Regions from separate parts of the Anaerobacillus sp. CMMVII genome, predicted to be linked through region 1. Evidence: predicted binding sites of a transcription regulator. Region 1 holds the regulator's gene; each other region holds the start of a gene.

Region 1 (5,445 bases):
TTTCGTCATTTCCACGACCCGAGTTGCCATCCGGTTCACGAAGTAGCGGTCATGGGAAACGAAAAGTAGTGTTCCTGGATAGTCCAATAAAGCACTTTCGAGAATTTCTTTACTATCGAGGTCAAGATGGTTTGTTGGCTCATCTAGGATTAGAAAGTTAGCTTTTTGCATCATTAACTTCGCCAATGCAACACGAGCCTTTTCGCCCCCGCTTAAGTCAGAGACATTTTTTAAGACATCATCACCACTAAAAAGGAAGTTACCTAGAATGGTACGAATTTCTTTTTCAGGTGTTAATGGATATTCGTCCCATAGCTCGTGTAAAACTTGTTTATTAGAATTAAGATTGGCTTGTTCCTGATCATAATAGCCTATCAAGACGTTACTACCGTATTTGATCTTTCCGGCAACGGGTTCAAGTTGCTTTGTAATAATCTTTAATAGAGTTGATTTACCAATTCCATTTGGCCCTAGGAGGGCAATACTCTCAGCGCGGTTAATCGCTAGAGTAAGATCTTCAAATAATGGTTTGGAATTTGGATATCCAACAGCAAGCTGCTCGGTTCTTAAGACATCATTTCCAGTTTGCTTCATTATTTCAAATGAAAAGCGTGCAGATTTCTCATCGCCTTGTGGGCGGTCTAAGAGTTCCATTCTTTCGAGTTGCTTCCGCCGACTCTGGGCTCGCTTGGTTGTCGAGGCTCTTGCAATGTTGCGTTCGACAAACGTTTGAAGTTTTTCTATTTCACCCTGCTGTTTTTCATATTGCTTCATTTCAATTTCGTAGCGCTTCGCTTTTTCGTCTAGATAAAAGCTATAGTTCCCAGAAAACTTTGTCGTTTTCGTTCTTGAGATTTCATATACCACATTAGCCACTTTATCTAAGAAATAGCGGTCATGGGAGACAATTAAAATTGCACCTTCATAATGAAGGAGATATTGTTCTAACCAAGAAAGTGTTTCAATGTCTAGGTGGTTTGTCGGTTCATCTAAAATGAGAATATCAGGACGAGTCAATAGAAGTTTTCCTAAAGCAAGTCGGGTTTTTTGCCCGCCACTTAGCGTTGATACTTTTGTAGAATAGTCTTTATCAGAAAAGTGAAGGCCAGATAAGATGCTACGGATATCTGCTTCGTATTTATAACCACCTTTTTCTTTGAAGGTTTCTGAAAGAAGATCGTAATCTGATAATAACTTTTCATATACTTTTTCATTATTAATACAATTGGGATCTGCCATTTTTGTTTCTAAGCTTCGAAGCTCTTTTTCCATCTTAATTAGTGGTTCAAAAACAGCAAGCATCTCATCCCAAATTGATTTCGTAGATTCCAAGCCTGTATCTTGGGCTAAGTAGCCCAAAGTAACGTCCTTAGGTATAATAATATCCCCTGAATTATAGGAGAGTTTTCCGGCAATAATTTTTAATAGCGTCGATTTTCCGGCACCATTTCGGCCAACAATCGCCACTCTATCTTTTGATTGGACTTCTAATTTTATATTCGATAATATTGGTTCAGCACCAAACGATTTTGTCAATTGAACGCATTGTAAAAGTATCATTTATCATCATCCCTAACATTAAGTAGCAATCTAACGCACAAACAATTATAATCATACCGTTAGTGTACCGTAATCAAATATGGACAAGCAAATAATACTTTTATCCCCCAAAAAACAAACGTCGGTTGAATGGATAATAATATTAGGTAAGTGCTATTTCCTCAAGATAGTAACATTAAGACAGCTAGTAATGAAGAGATATTAAGTTATCGGGGAAGCCTTTCTAACATTTGAAGGCTTTAGACACCAAATATGGATTATAAATTGAATTACTCTTGAAAAGAGCCCTTAAAAAAAGAGAATTATTTCATTTTCGTTACAATTTATGAAACGATTACAAATTTGACAAAATGGTGTACAATATATTTGTAATGAATTGAAAGGGGACATTTGAAATGTCATCGTTTACTCATTTTAATGAACAAGGACGCGCAAAAATGGTCGATATCTCTGAAAAGAATGAGACGGTTCGAACAGCTTTAGCAAAGTCTAGTGTTGAAGTAAGTGCAGAAATTTATACAAAAATTAAAGAAGGATCCATGGGCAAAGGGGATGTTCTTGGCGTAGCTCAGGTTGCAGGAGTCATGGCTGCGAAAAGAACGGCTGATTGGATCCCAATGTGTCATCCACTAGCATTAACAGGCGTGGATGTTACCTTTGATTGGTCTACAAAAGACGACAATCACAAGCTTAATATTTACGTAAAAGTAAAAACAAAGGGAAGTACAGGAGTTGAAATGGAAGCTTTAACGGCAGCTTCTGCTGTTGCTTTAACGGTTTATGATATGTGCAAAGCTGTTGATAAAGGAATGGTTATTGGACCTACATACTTAGTTGAAAAAACAGGTGGAAAAAGCGGAGATTTTAAAAGAGAGAAAAGTGTAGACTAAAACAATTAACATTTGTACCGACTAAAGGGGAAAAACCGGGAGTTATTAGCAAGGATTTGTGAATTGGTAAACAATGAAACATAGAAAATGAGGATTTGCATTAGTGGGGATGAGCACCTAAACCATTGATTTTGTTTTGCCCTTTATCTAGTTGAAGGTACAGGTTGGAGGCAGAAAAATGAATATCGATCAAACGAAAATTCCTCAAGCAACGGCAAAACGGTTGCCTTTGTATTATCGATTTTTAGAAAATTTACAAGCGTCTGGGAAGCAAAGAGTTTCGTCTTCGGAATTAAGTGAAGCCGTAAAAGTAGATTCAGCAACGATTCGTCGAGATTTCTCCTACTTTGGTGCACTTGGGAAAAAGGGGTATGGATACAATGTAAATTATCTATTAACCTTTTTTAGAAAAACATTAGACCAGGATGAGGTTACGAATGTCGCACTAATCGGTGTCGGAAACTTAGGGACAGCATTTTTGCATTACAATTTCTCAAAGAATAATAGTACAAGAATTGAACTAGCTTTTGATGTCGATGAAAATAAAGTCGGGACTGAGCTTGGAAGCGTTCCTATTTATCATTTAGATGATTTAGAAAAAGTTTTAGACTCTTCTATTTCAGTCGCGATATTAACTGTACCGTCATCCGTTGCTCAAAAGGTAGCAGATCGTTTGGTTGCTTGTGGTATAAAAGGAATTTTGAATTTCACACCAGCCAGACTATCAGTACCAAAGAACATCCGAGTTCATCATATTGATCTATCGGTTGAACTTCAGTCATTAATTTATTTTCTTAAGCATTATCCAATGTAAGAGTCGTACCTGCACGAAATACAATGAAAGGGTTATCACATGTCTAAACAGTGGTAACCCTTTTTTATTATAGAATCAATTTGGCTACGGAGATAACAAAGACGTTCAATCCAATTACTCTTACCTTCAGTATTGTAAATCTGATAGTTAGGGTTTTTTCTTCTTTATAAATGACTGGTAAAAAAATCCTTGATTATTAAACCCTTCTATACTAAAATTTCATTTTTCATGGTATGATTAAAAATATATTTCGAAAAACGAAAGGATTCTACAGATGAGAAAATTGTTTCCTGAAAAATGGCTTGTAGTGATAGCAGTATTATTAGGAACTTTTACAATTATTTTAAACAACAGCATGTTAAATCCGGCAGTTCCCCATTTGATGAAGGTATTTGAAGCTGATGCGGTAGCTACCGGATGGGTAATTACAATCTTCATGGTAACGATGGGAATAACCATGCCATTAACCGGCTACTTAGGAGATAAATTCGGAAAGAAAAAGCTTTATTTGAGCGGTTTAGTAATCTTTATCATCGGCTCTATTTTAGGCTCGTTTTCTTGGGACCTTAGTTCCCTTATATTTTTCCGGGGCATTCAAGGAATCGCTGGTGGAATTATGATGCCATTATCAATGGCACTTATCTTTGAAGTATTTCCAAGACATGAGCGGGGACTTGCCACAGGTATCTGGGGCGTTGCAGCGATGATGGCGCCTACGATTGGGCCTACGATTGGTGGATTTATTATTGAATCTGGCAGTTGGCAGTGGCTCTTTTTAGTTAACGTACCAACAGGGGCTTTAGGAATTTTGATTGGTGCAATGTACTTAAAAAATACAAACAGAGTCCAAGGAATTACCTTCGATAAATGGGGATTTGCTTCAGTAACAGTGGGAGTAGGAGCAATCCTATATGCATTAGGGAGAGTTTCAGCAATAGAGCATCTAATACAACCTCTAAATCTTACATTAATAATTATTGGAATAGTCTCGCTATATCTCTTCGTAAAAATTGAAAACCATCAAGAGCAGCCATTATTAGATTTATCAATTTTTAAAAACAAGGCTTACACATATAGTGTCTGGATTTCAATTTCAACCTCATTAGCGTTATTCGGAGGAATCTTTCTAATACCTTTATTAATTCAACATGTGTACGGGTTAGGGCCGGTAGTCACAGGCCTAGTATTTTTACCAGCGGCGCTTTTCACCGGCATATTTATGACCATTGGAGGCCGACTTCTCGATCGAAAAGGACCATTACTTGTTGTTACTAGTGGTCTAGTCATGATCGCTGTCCCTACAATTGCTTTAGGATTTACAACAATGGAAACCTCTTTAGCTATGATTTTCTTACTCATGGCACTGCGAGGAATTGGTCAAGGCTTCTCAACCATGCCTGCGACAACTGCCGGAATGAATGCCATTCCAGAAAAATTTATTTCTAGAGGATCAGCAATGAACAACGTCTTAAGGCAAATTAGTTCAGCTCTAGGGATCGTCTTTATCTCAATCTATTATGAGGTTCGTAAAGTGCAAGTATTTCCTAATGTCGGGACAATGGAAGAAGCAAGTTTACAAGCGATTAATGAAGGGTTTTTGCTTTTAGGGGTAATCGCCATTCTAACGATACCACTAGGTTTGCTAATAGGCAGAGCTTCTGAAAAACAAGAACGTAAAACAACATTATCGGCGTAGGAAAAATATTAATTTCAAAACGATTTAGTATAGAAAGTTTTGAAAACTATGGTATGATAAACAAAATAATATGTTTTACAGCTACGGGAGCCTAGAGGACTAGGCTGAGAGGATGACTATTCCGTCACAGACCGTGAACCTGATCTGGATCATGCCAGCGGAGGGAAGACTGTGATTGTAAGTTTGATCTTTACATGTCTTTAAGGCCGCATCTAGATGATGTGGCTTTTTTCATGTTTAAAAACAACCCTTAGGAGGAGAAAAAATGGCAAAAGATTTATTGAATATTGGTGGAGTAGAGCTAAATAGTAGATTATTAATCGGAACAGGTAAATTTAATAACGATGCGCTCATTCCAGAGGTAATTAGTTCCTCAAAATCACAAGTAATAACTGTGGCGATGCGCCGTGTTGATTTTCAAACAAGCCAAGAAAACATCATGAAGTATATACCAAAAGAGATGATTCTTTTACCTAACACTTCAG
Region 2 (5,445 bases), on a different contig from region 1:
TTCCAGACGAAACATCGGTTCATCCAACTGGTACAAACAACGAAAAAAGGTCGCTCTGATTCATGAAAAGATTACGAACGCTCGTACAGACTTCTTACACAAACTTTCAACCAATCTTGTCAAAAACCACGACATCATTGGGATGGAAGATCTTTCGGTTCAAAATATGGTAAAAAATAAGAACCTTGCCAAGGCCATTAGTGAAGCTTCGTGGTATCAATTTCGTCAAATGCTTGAATACAAAGCAAGGTGGTATCAATTTCGTCAAATGCTTGAATACAAAGCAAGGTGGTATGGCAAACAAGTAGTAGTAGTCGCTAAAAACTTCCCAAGTAGTCAGCTGTGTTCGTGTTGTGGCTACAAGAATAAAGACGTGAAACATCTGGCGTTACGTGAATGGGAATGTCCATCATGTAAGAGCTATCACCAAAGAGATGTAAACGCAGGAATGAATCTTCGTAATGAAGCATTACGATTAACTGTCGGGACGACAGGGATCGCCTAATCAACTAGATACCAATAGGTGTCTTTACTTAGGAAGCCCCCACTTCAAATTTTCGTTAGAAAATTAAGTGGAGGGTAGTTCACTGTAATGCCTTAGGAATGTAGGCACAATATGGATCACTTTCTAAATAATCTCCAGAAAGTGCATAAGCTCTTGCACGAGATCCACCACAAATTTCCTTAAACTCACAAACCCCACATTTGCCTTTTAATAAATCTTTATTTCTTAACTCTTTCAGTATTGGACTTTCTCGGTAAATTTCAGGAAGTGGTGTTTCACGTACATTACCACATTTCACAGGTAAGAAACCACTTGGATAGACATCGCCAATATGACTTATAAAGATAAAACCATCACCATCATTAACTCCTTTTGGTGCTCTTCCCAGTGTATCTAAACGCTTTGTCCCTTGTGTATTTCCTAATTTCAAACGTTTTCTTTCCTGAATTGCAACACGACGGTAATGCGGCGCTTCTGTAGCCTTAACGTCATATGGCATTTCTTGCTGCATTTTAAATAACCATTTCATAACTTCTTCATGCTCTTCTGCAGTAATCATATCTTTTTCCATTCCTCTTCCCGTCGGAATTAGGAAGAACACACTCCATAGAACAGCATTCATCTCTTTAACCTTTTCCGCCATTGCAGGTAGATCATCTATATTATATCTAGAGACAGTGGTATTAATTTGGATTGGAATATTTAGTTCCTTTAAGTAATCAATACCTTTCATGGTTAAATCGTATGAACCTTTTGTTCCTCGGAAATGATCATGAATCTCTGCTGTTGAACCATCTAAACTGAACGCCCATCTTGAAAGACCAACTTCTTTTGCCTGGTCAATCGCTTTTTTCGTTACTTTTGGCGTCGCACTCGGTGTCATTGATACCGGTAGCTTCTTTTCTTCTATCGCATACTTCGCTAATTCATAAAGGTCAGGCCTCATTAATGGGTCCCCACCTGTAAATACAAATAAAGGGTTTTCCATTGTTGCTATTTCATCTATTAATTTCTTACCCTCTTCAAAAGAAAGCTGTCTTGGATCTGCTTGATATTGAGCTTCCGCTCGACAATGTAAACATTTTAACGCGCAAGCTCTAGTTACTTCCCAAATAACAATGAACGGATTTTCATCATAATTTTTGGTTTCATTGATAAGAAAGATAAATCCATAGTAACTCCTCCGTTCTAGTAAAAGTTTTTTATCATGGTTTAATCATAAGCGAGTGTTGCAAATGCAGCAGTGAGATATATCACATGAAATAAAGCGGATTGAGATATAACAAACATTTGACACAAATTAAGAAAAGCGCAAGCGCCATAGGAAAAAGTGCAGTACTTTTCCCCTAGGTAGCCAAGGAACTTCCTCGGGTTACTTCTCTTCTCTGCTTTGCGACGAGTAACCGCAGGAGCAGCGACAAGCAAATGTTTTTCGAGGGGTTGGGCGGTGCTCCTGCGTCACTACGTTTACTCGTCGCAAAACCTGCAATGAAGTAACTTCATTGATGTGTCTTGGAGCTAGACAGTTATTACGTTGAAATTTTATGCATTCTTATCTTTCAAAAAAAAGAGGGATCTACAATTAGATCCTCACTGTTTCTTAGACTCTACAAGGTACTGCTTTTTGGTCTGCCATTAAATTAAAAAATTTAGCCCACGTCTCGTTTACAAGACCTTCTATTTGTTCTTTTGTAGCATCATCTATATGAATGCCACCCAAGAGGACAATTTTTTGTTGGAAAGTATTGCACCAAACTTTAGCTAATTCAATAAATAAATCTTCTTCTTTATGATGTGGAAAACCGTAACTTATAATTTTCACTTCACTTTCCTCATAAGTGGCTATTACTACTGCACCAATATGTGGTGCGGTTCCACCAGATACAACTATTAGATTATCCTCGCCTACACGATTTAACTCACAACTGATCATCGTTTTTTCTCCCCCTATATCAGTGGATTTGAACTTATCTTAACAAATTCAAATCTCAAATAATGTGAAGCACATCACAGTAGGTTTTTTAATTACCAAATTGAATTTATCTGTTCTTGTAATTGACACAAATTGTTATTAGAATAGACCTAAAAAAGGATTTCCCTAATTGGTTACTATAATCTCGTGAAATTTTTACACATTAACTAAGTAGTTTATGGTATCGTTATTTCAGAAAGTAGATTTTTACACACTTCTTCGATTATTATTCTACTCGCTTGTGCTCTTAAAATAAGTGATTATTGTTACATAGTTACAATTAATTTAAAAAGGGGCTGAAATTATGTCTATTTCCAAGTTTCTAGATAGCATCCCTATTTTTTCAGTTTTACCAGAAGTTCAAAAACAACAATTATCAGAAATTATTCAGACAAAAAAAATGACAAAAGGTGAAGTGCTTTTTCACGAGTATGATACAGCGGAATCTATTTTTTTATAAACGAGGGAAAGGTACGCATTAGTAAAAGTACACCTGAAGGAAAAGAGATATCCTTAAGCATTCGTCAGACTGGTGATATGTTTGCTGAGGTAGCACTTTTTTGTAAAGAAGGAAGTACGTACCCAGCAACAGCAATTTGTATTGAGAGTGGCTACGTATCTTATATAAAAAATGATGAATTAGAATCATTTTTACTACATCATCCTCAACTAGCTGTTTCCATGTTTAGGTTTGTTTCAGAAAGATTGCGTATCTCCCAAACCACTTTAAGAGATATTGCTTTATATGGAAAATTTGGCGCATTAGCTGCAACTCTAGTTCGATTAGCTGAAGAATATGGCGAAGTTAACAATGATAATGTTACGATAAAGTTAAAGCTTACCCATGAGGATCTCGGCAGTTTTTTTGGCGCGACTCGTGAGAGTGTTACCCGCTTAATGAATCAATTAAAACAACAAGGAATTGTTTCAAAAAAGGATGGATATTTAGTTATTCATAATATGGACTTATTAAACGAATATATTAATTAAGGGCCTCTTACCTAAACATACTAGGTTAAATTAAAGTGCAATAACTGAGGACTATATTATAAAAGGCTGTTTTCGCAAAGTTTGTTGCTTTCGTAAAAATCCCAAAAGCCGGATTTTTACACAATATACTAAGAATTCACCACTAATTTAGTAAGTATTGCTCTTTTCTTAATTAATTTATTGGGTGATATCTTCATTTAAGGTATTTTTCCGATTATTTTAGTGTAAAAAAGCAACAAGTTTTTTTGTGCGACGAGTAACCGCAGGAGCAATGTTTACGAAAAGAGCCTTATAAAAAGAACTAAGGTCCTTCTCTTAGTTCTTTTTTGATATTCAAAAGATATTTTCGTAGACATTTTGGCTTAATTCTATAAATAATCCATATTTCTGCACTTAACAACAAATGTTAGAAAAGATGCACCTTAGACCTTGATATACCTTGTCATTTCTAGCTATTTTTAAAAGCAACAATCTTTGAGAAAACAGCAAAAAAAAAAAAATGACGATCTGGGTTTCGTCATTTCCTCTGTTCAAAAGATTGGGGGTCAAATGAACAAAAATACATTATTTCATGCATTTACACGTTATTAACATTGTTATTTGGCAACATTTTCGTTAGATATTCTAACCTTTTTCTATCTACTTATTTGCTTTGTTATATTAGATTGGTCTTGTTTATGAAAACTTTATTTATTAACGTTTTGGGCGAACATTAGATAAATAATGGTCCGTTTCCATGTACCAAGAACCTTTATTGCTTACCTTTATCTTACAAGTAACTCAACATTGATTCTGTGAGAATCGTCACATAACGACAGGAGGTAGTGTGACTATTTTGTGAATTATTTTCAGATATAGCTTAGGCGCCTAGAACTAGACATTAACTACAAATAACGTTATTACATAACATTTTATGTGAAAACAAGCTTTCTTAAAGATTGTTGCTATTAGCTTTTGGTCGTCGCTAAGCGGATATTTGGCTCAAAAAGCAAAATATTTACGAAAACAACTATTACGAAATCGCAACAACTCGTTCAGGTCAACACCATTCTAATATAAGATTTTTACTTAAAGAAAAAAAAGAGTGGCTATTCCAACGCAAAATAGATAGCCCCTCATTTTTTTATTATTTAATTTCCGATTAACGCAACCAGGATTGCTTTTTGTACATGTAGGCGATTTTCTGCTTGATCAAAAATAAATGAGTGATTTCCATCAATGATCCCAGCGGAAACTTCCTCTCCACGGTGAGCTGGCAAGCAATGTAAGAACATGTAATCAGGTTTCGCATATGTCATTAACGAATCATTCACTTGAAATAACTTAAAATCTTCAAGTCTCTTAGCTGTCTCCTCTTCGTAGCCCATACTCGTCCATACATCAGTATAAACTACATCTGCACCACGAACTGCCTCAATCGGGTCATTTGTTAACATGAACTGAGATCCCGTTTCTATGGATATTGCCTCAATTTCTTTGACGATCCATTCCTTTGGTTCATATCCCTTTGGCGTGGCAATAGCAATGTCGATTCCAACTTTTGCACAAGCAATTAATAACGAATGGGCAACATTATTTCCATCACCAACGTATACTGCCTTCAGTCCATTAAAGGTTTTCTTCACTTCCAAAATTGTTAAGATATCGGCTAGAGCTTGACAAGGGTGGAAATCATCTGTTAATGCATTAATAACAGGGACCGTTGAATAGTGTGCCAATTCCTCAATGATTTCATGCCCATGTGTTCGAATCATAATTCCATCTACGTATCTTGAAAGAACTTGAGCAGTATCTGAAATTGGTTCACCTCTTCCAAGCTGCGAATCCTTTGAACTTAAAAATAACGCAGATCCACCCAATTGTGTCATCCCTACCTCAAAAGAAACCCTTGTTCTTGTAGAGGATTTCTCAAAAATCATTGCTAGAGTTTTCCCCATTAAAAGTTGGTGTGGAACACCTTCCTTTTGATAGTTTTTTA
Region 3 (5,445 bases), on a different contig from region 1:
ACTCTCCTGGCCATACAATTGGTTCAACATCGTTTGTTATTGATGAGAAGTATCTATTAACAGGTGATATTCTTTTCATCGACTCAATTGGTAGACCAGACTTAGCAGGACTTGCAGCAGATTGGGTAGGTGATTTAAGGGAAACTCTCTATAATCGTTACCGTAAGTTATCAGATGAATTAATCGTGCTTCCTGCTCATTTTATGATTATTGATGAGTTAAATGAAGATGGCAGTGTCTCAAGAAAGCTTGGAACATTATTAGAAGAAAATCATGGTTTAAATATCGAGGACGAAGCAAAGTTTAGAAGTATGGTAACAGAGAATTTACCACCTCAACCGAATTCATATCAAGAAATTCGTGAAACAAATATGGGTAAGATCAATCCAGACAATGATAAGCAAAGAGAAATGGAAATTGGTCCGAACCGTTGTGCAGTTAGATAAAGGTAAAAAATAAATATTAATAATATAAAACAGGAGTGATAAATAATGAAATCAGATAAAGTTTTAGATGCAAAAGGTTTAGCATGTCCAATGCCAATCGTGAAAACAAAAAAGGCAATGAATGAGCTTGAAAGCGGCCAAGTACTAGAAATTCACGCAACAGATAAGGGTGCAAAAAATGATTTATCTGCATGGGCAAAATCAACAGGCAATGAGTTAGTTGCTGATAGCGAAGAAAACGATGTATTAAAATTCTGGATTCGAAAAGGTTAATAAGAAAGAATAAATCCTAAAGGGTAATCCTTTAGGATTTATTTTTCAAGTACGCTCTTTTCGTAAACATTGCTCCTGCGGTTACTCGTCGCACAAAAAAACTTGTGGCTTTTTAACGTAAAATAATGGGAACAATTCCTTAGATGAAGATATCCCTCAATAAATTGAGTAAGAAAAGAGCACTACTTACTATATAAGTTGTGGTATCTTAGTATTTTGTGTAAAATTCCGGCTTTTGGGATTTTTACGAAAGCTACAAACTTTGCGAAAAAAGCCTTCTACTAAAAAAAGTTTATTTAATACTATGTAGGGTATATAATAATTATAAAATCATGTGAAATGGCATCTTAGTGTGGGTCAAGAAAATATTAAAAATTCATAAATAGAGGAGGACTAGTCATGAAATACAATGATCCAGTTAAAAATCGTATTAAAAGAATTGAAGGGCAAATAAAAGGGATTTTAAGAATGATGGAAGAAGAAAAAGATTGTAAAGACCTGGTCGGTCAAATGTCGGCAGCAAGAAATGCATTAGATCGAGCTATTGGTGTAGTCGTTAGTGAGAACTTGGAAGTTTGTATTAGAAATCAGATTGAAAATGGTGAGAGTACTGAACAGTTTATTCAAGAAGCTGTAAATCTACTTGTAAAAAGTAGGTAGATTATTATGTCCCTTTAAAAACGAGTTAAGGGGATTTTTTCGAATAAGGCTGTTTTCCTAACTAACGCCCCTCAATATTCTGCTCCTTACCAAATTATAAAAGAAAGAGCCTCACGGACATAGATGAGGTAGTCCGCAGGGTTTGATAAATAGGCGGAGAAATTTCTCTTAATAAGAAAATAGCACTGAAAATAGCTAAAATAGACGGAAAGATTCCGTCTATTGACTCTAAAAGAGTGAAAATGGGTGATTTTGCTTTGCTTAATCGGAAAATTTCCGCTTATTTACCCAGTAGCGAGCTCTATTCTTCAATCTAACCGAAAAACCTCCGCTTATTTTTAAATTTTTTGTAAGATAAATTGTATATCAAATTGAGGGTAAAATTGTAGGGGTGCATTTCACTATACAAATTTTTAAGTTATTTCCACCCAAATGGCTTTACACCAATAAAAAATGAGTGTCAAATTCATATGCAAATTGTCACTCATTTTGACTTGCATTGTTAATGTTTGTGATAGGAAACTTGAACCCGTTAGAATAAAGGAGGGTTTCTCTGGAGAGTTTATAAATACCTGTTAAAGGAGTTGAGAATATGGAAGAACGACAAAAGTACTATGTGACATTAAATCCTATTGAATTAGGAATTGAACATGTTAGAGATGACTCACAATTGATACAATATGAAATCGAAGTAACGAAACAAGAATTAGAAGTGGTTTCAAATTTTATCCGAAAATACAGTGATGAACTTTATGATGTGTCTGATATCCTCTTACGTCCTTTTCATTTTCAAGACGTTGAGGAAGATAATTATGAATCTTTAACAAACCTTGAGCAACTATATCAACTAGTTTATAAATATGGCTCTGAGAAAACCAAGCGTGATTTAGAGAGTATTCAGCGTGAAAATAATCATTAGTTTATTAATGGCATTTTTTAAATCCTCAATAGTTTTGAGGATTTTTTGTTTAGATATTGTTCACATTACTACACACTTTCTAAACAAAAGAGAGATTATAATATAAGTAAATAAAAATATAGAGAAAATGAAGTTAAGTAAGAGGGGAGAATTTAAAATGAAGAGATTATTGCTGCTTAGTTGTTTATTAAGTGTTAATTTAATCGCTTGTTCCAATGCGAATTCACAAGAGCAAATCTTAATAGATAATCAATTACCAGAACAAAATATCGATCTGGAAAATAATAACCTAGATGAAATCATTGAAAATTTATTAAACAATGAGCTCCTAGTACCACTAGGCGAAATACCAATCCCAATCGATACACCGATGACGGCAGAAGTACTTGAATTGGGGAAAGTTTTATTCTTTGACCCACGTCTCTCAGGAAATAATGAAGTGAGTTGTCAAACTTGTCACGATCCTGAATTAGGTTATGGTGATGGTAAAGCTACGTTTACAAAAATTGACGGTTCAGATGGAGCAAGAAACAGTCCTACAGTAATTAATTCAGGGTTCTATACGAGTTTGTTTTGGGATGGTCGAGCAGAAACTCTTGAAGAACAAGCATTAGGTCCTATTCAAGATCCAGGGGAAATGAATCAACCTCTAGATGAACTTGTCGATAAGTTAAAGGCCATTGAGGGTTACGAAGAGCTCTTCTTAGCAGCATTTCATGATGGCATTACCATTGATAATGTTGCAAAAGCATTAGCAGCTTTCCAACGATTAATAGTGGTAAACGAAACACGTTATGATCAGTTCCTAAAAGGAGATCGAGATGCGTTATCTTCTCAAGAAATCAGAGGGTTGGATTTATTTGTAGGAAAAGCCTTTTGTATTACTTGTCATAATGGAGAAAATTTAACGGATAATGAGTACTACAATCTTGGAATTAACTCTGATGATAAAGGTCGTTATGCAGTAACAGAAGATGAAAGAGATCTAGGAAGGATTAGAACTCCTGGGTTATACGGGATTACTCATACTGCACCTTATATGCGTGATGGAAGTATTGAAACACTAGAAGAGGTGATTGAATTTTACAATCGAGGTGGTGATGACCATCCTAATAAGAGTATTTTTATGAAAATGTTTATGTCTGAACTCAATTTAACCGCTGAAGAAAAAGCTGATCTGTTAGCCTTTTTAAAAGTCTTAGGTGGGGAAGTACCAATGATAACAAAACCAGAGCTTCCTGGTCTAAAATAGAACAAAAGAAATTTACCTTTAAAGGTATAACCTTACTAACAGTGGAATATTTTTAGTAGGTTTTTTTTGTGATATTGGGAGGAGAAGGAGTATGGCGACAAAGAAAACGGGTATAAAAATAGCAAGTATTCCAATCATAGTTTTAGTTCTAATTTTGACGTATTCATTTATTGCCTACTCACCGAATTACATGCTAAGAATTATCAATTATGGCGAATCAGATATAGAAGATTATAAGATCTTTCCTTCGAGACCAATTAACAAGGCAGATCAAGCTTACTATTATGAAAAACAAGAACTTACAGACTTGGAAACCTACGAGGTTAATTATACCTATAACAATGTTAATACTAGCGATCCACTAGAAGTACTCTTAGAAAAAACAGGTACTACCGCTTTTATAATTATTAGTAATGATAAGCTAGTATACGAAAATTATTTCAATGGTTATGAGAGAGACTCAATTAATACATCATTTTCTTCAGCAAAATCGTTCGTATCCCTTTTAGTCGGTATGGCAATTGACGATGGTTTTATCCAATCAGTTTATGAGCCGATAACAAATTACCTTACAGAACTTGCTGGTACTGAATTTGAAACAATTACGATAGAGGATTTGTTACGGATGCGTTCTCCTATTTCCTATAAAGAGGGTAACCTTTGGTTTGGGGATGACGCCAAAACGTATTATATGCCTGATATGAGAAATCTGGCCTTAAATAAACCCAACTTGACTAAAAATGGCAATAGAAGTTTTCATTATAATAATTATCATCCACTCTTATTAGGTCTTATTTTAGAACGTAGTACAGGAGAAGCAGTAGCAACCTATATGGAAAAAAGGCTATGGAGTAAAATTGGATCAGAGTTTGATGCTTCCTGGAGTTTAGATAGTGAAAGAAGTGGATTTGAAAAGATGGAAAGTGGAATTAATGCGAGAGCGATTGATTTCGCTAAAGTTGGTTCATTAATCTTACACGAAGGTCGTTGGCAGAATGAACAACTAGTTAGTCGTGAGTGGGTGAAACAATCAACAATTACTGAAACTCCGATTAGCTTTGAAGAATACGACAATTCATTTTTAGAGGGGCGAAACACAAGGTACGGCTATATGTGGTACAGTACTAGGAATAGTGAAGGCGATGATGACGTATTTGCTCTAGGGAAATATGGTCAGATCATTTATGTGTCTCCAATTAACAATACTGTCATTGTCAGATTTGGTAAAGAATACGGGAAGCTTGACTGGTGGCCCGATGTTTTTCAAACGATCATCACTAATATTAAATAGCGTTAAAAAAGGAGGTCCTTTAGAGGACCTCCTTTAATTCGTATTATTTAAAAGATACACCTTTGAAGTATGGAGTGCCACCAAAGTCTACGAATAATCCAGTAACTCCGTTTAAACCATATACGAAGTCAGGGTGTTGTAGGTAAACCATTGGAGCTTCTTCTACTAGAATTTCAGAAATTTCTTTGTATGCTTCGTTACGTTTTGGTTGATCAGCTTCACTACGAGCATAGTCTAGTAACTCATCTACACGATCGTTGCTATAGAATGAACGGTTACCAGGTGAACCATGTTGTGAAGAGTGGAATAAAGCATATAAACCGTAGTCAGCGTCACCAGTTACAGTAGTCCATCCTAAGATGAATAACTCATGCTCACCAGCAGCAGTTTGCTCTAGGAAAGCTCCCCACTCAACGATTTTGATTTCTACGTTGATTCCGATTTGACTTAATTGATGTTGAACTAACTCAGCGATATCCGCACGAGCTTTGTTTCCTTCGTTAACGAAGATTGTTGTGTTAAATCCATTTTCAAAACCAGCTTCTGCTAATAATGCTTTAGCAGCTTCAACATCATAATCAAGAGGAGTTAACCCTTGATAGTT

The links. The regulator Rex, encoded in region 1, represses fermentation and respiration genes when NADH is low (regulators of the CRP and FNR family bind a similar motif). The targets are predictions, from matches to a motif close to TTGTGAAATATTTCACAA.
Region 2: a site for Rex is predicted at 2,501-2,518, ahead of lpdD (prenylated flavin chaperone LpdD). Genes of this name have one in related genera too.
Region 3: a site for Rex is predicted at 2,347-2,364, ahead of H1D32_RS17775 (cytochrome-c peroxidase). Genes of this name have one in related genera too.

Annotation. Positions count from the first base shown of each region.
Region 1 is NZ_JACEHK010000001.1:323,279-328,723, forward strand. It holds gene H1D32_RS01790 (ABC-F family ATP-binding cassette domain-containing protein) at 1-1,560, opposite strand, end outside; gene moaC (cyclic pyranopterin monophosphate synthase MoaC) at 1,956-2,450, shown strand; gene H1D32_RS01800 (redox-sensing transcriptional repressor Rex) at 2,629-3,264, shown strand; gene H1D32_RS01805 (MDR family MFS transporter) at 3,539-4,960, shown strand; TPP riboswitch at 5,034-5,144, shown strand; gene H1D32_RS01810 (thiazole synthase) at 5,226-5,445, shown strand, end outside.
Region 2 is NZ_JACEHK010000018.1:95,612-101,056, forward strand. It holds gene tnpB (IS200/IS605 family element RNA-guided endonuclease TnpB) at 1-505, shown strand, start outside; gene H1D32_RS24135 (TIGR04053 family radical SAM/SPASM domain-containing protein) at 585-1,670, opposite strand; gene lpdD (prenylated flavin chaperone LpdD) at 2,106-2,438, opposite strand; gene H1D32_RS24145 (hypothetical protein) at 2,782-2,937, shown strand; gene H1D32_RS24150 (Crp/Fnr family transcriptional regulator) at 2,985-3,467, shown strand; gene argF (ornithine carbamoyltransferase) at 4,598-5,445, opposite strand, start outside.
Region 3 is NZ_JACEHK010000015.1:99,735-105,179, forward strand. It holds gene H1D32_RS17755 (MBL fold metallo-hydrolase) at 1-446, shown strand, start outside; gene H1D32_RS17760 (sulfurtransferase TusA family protein) at 492-719, shown strand; gene H1D32_RS17765 (metal-sensitive transcriptional regulator) at 1,119-1,379, shown strand; gene H1D32_RS17770 (hypothetical protein) at 1,972-2,298, shown strand; gene H1D32_RS17775 (cytochrome-c peroxidase) at 2,456-3,550, shown strand; gene H1D32_RS17780 (serine hydrolase domain-containing protein) at 3,642-4,841, shown strand; gene H1D32_RS17785 (glutathione ABC transporter substrate-binding protein) at 4,885-5,445, opposite strand, start outside.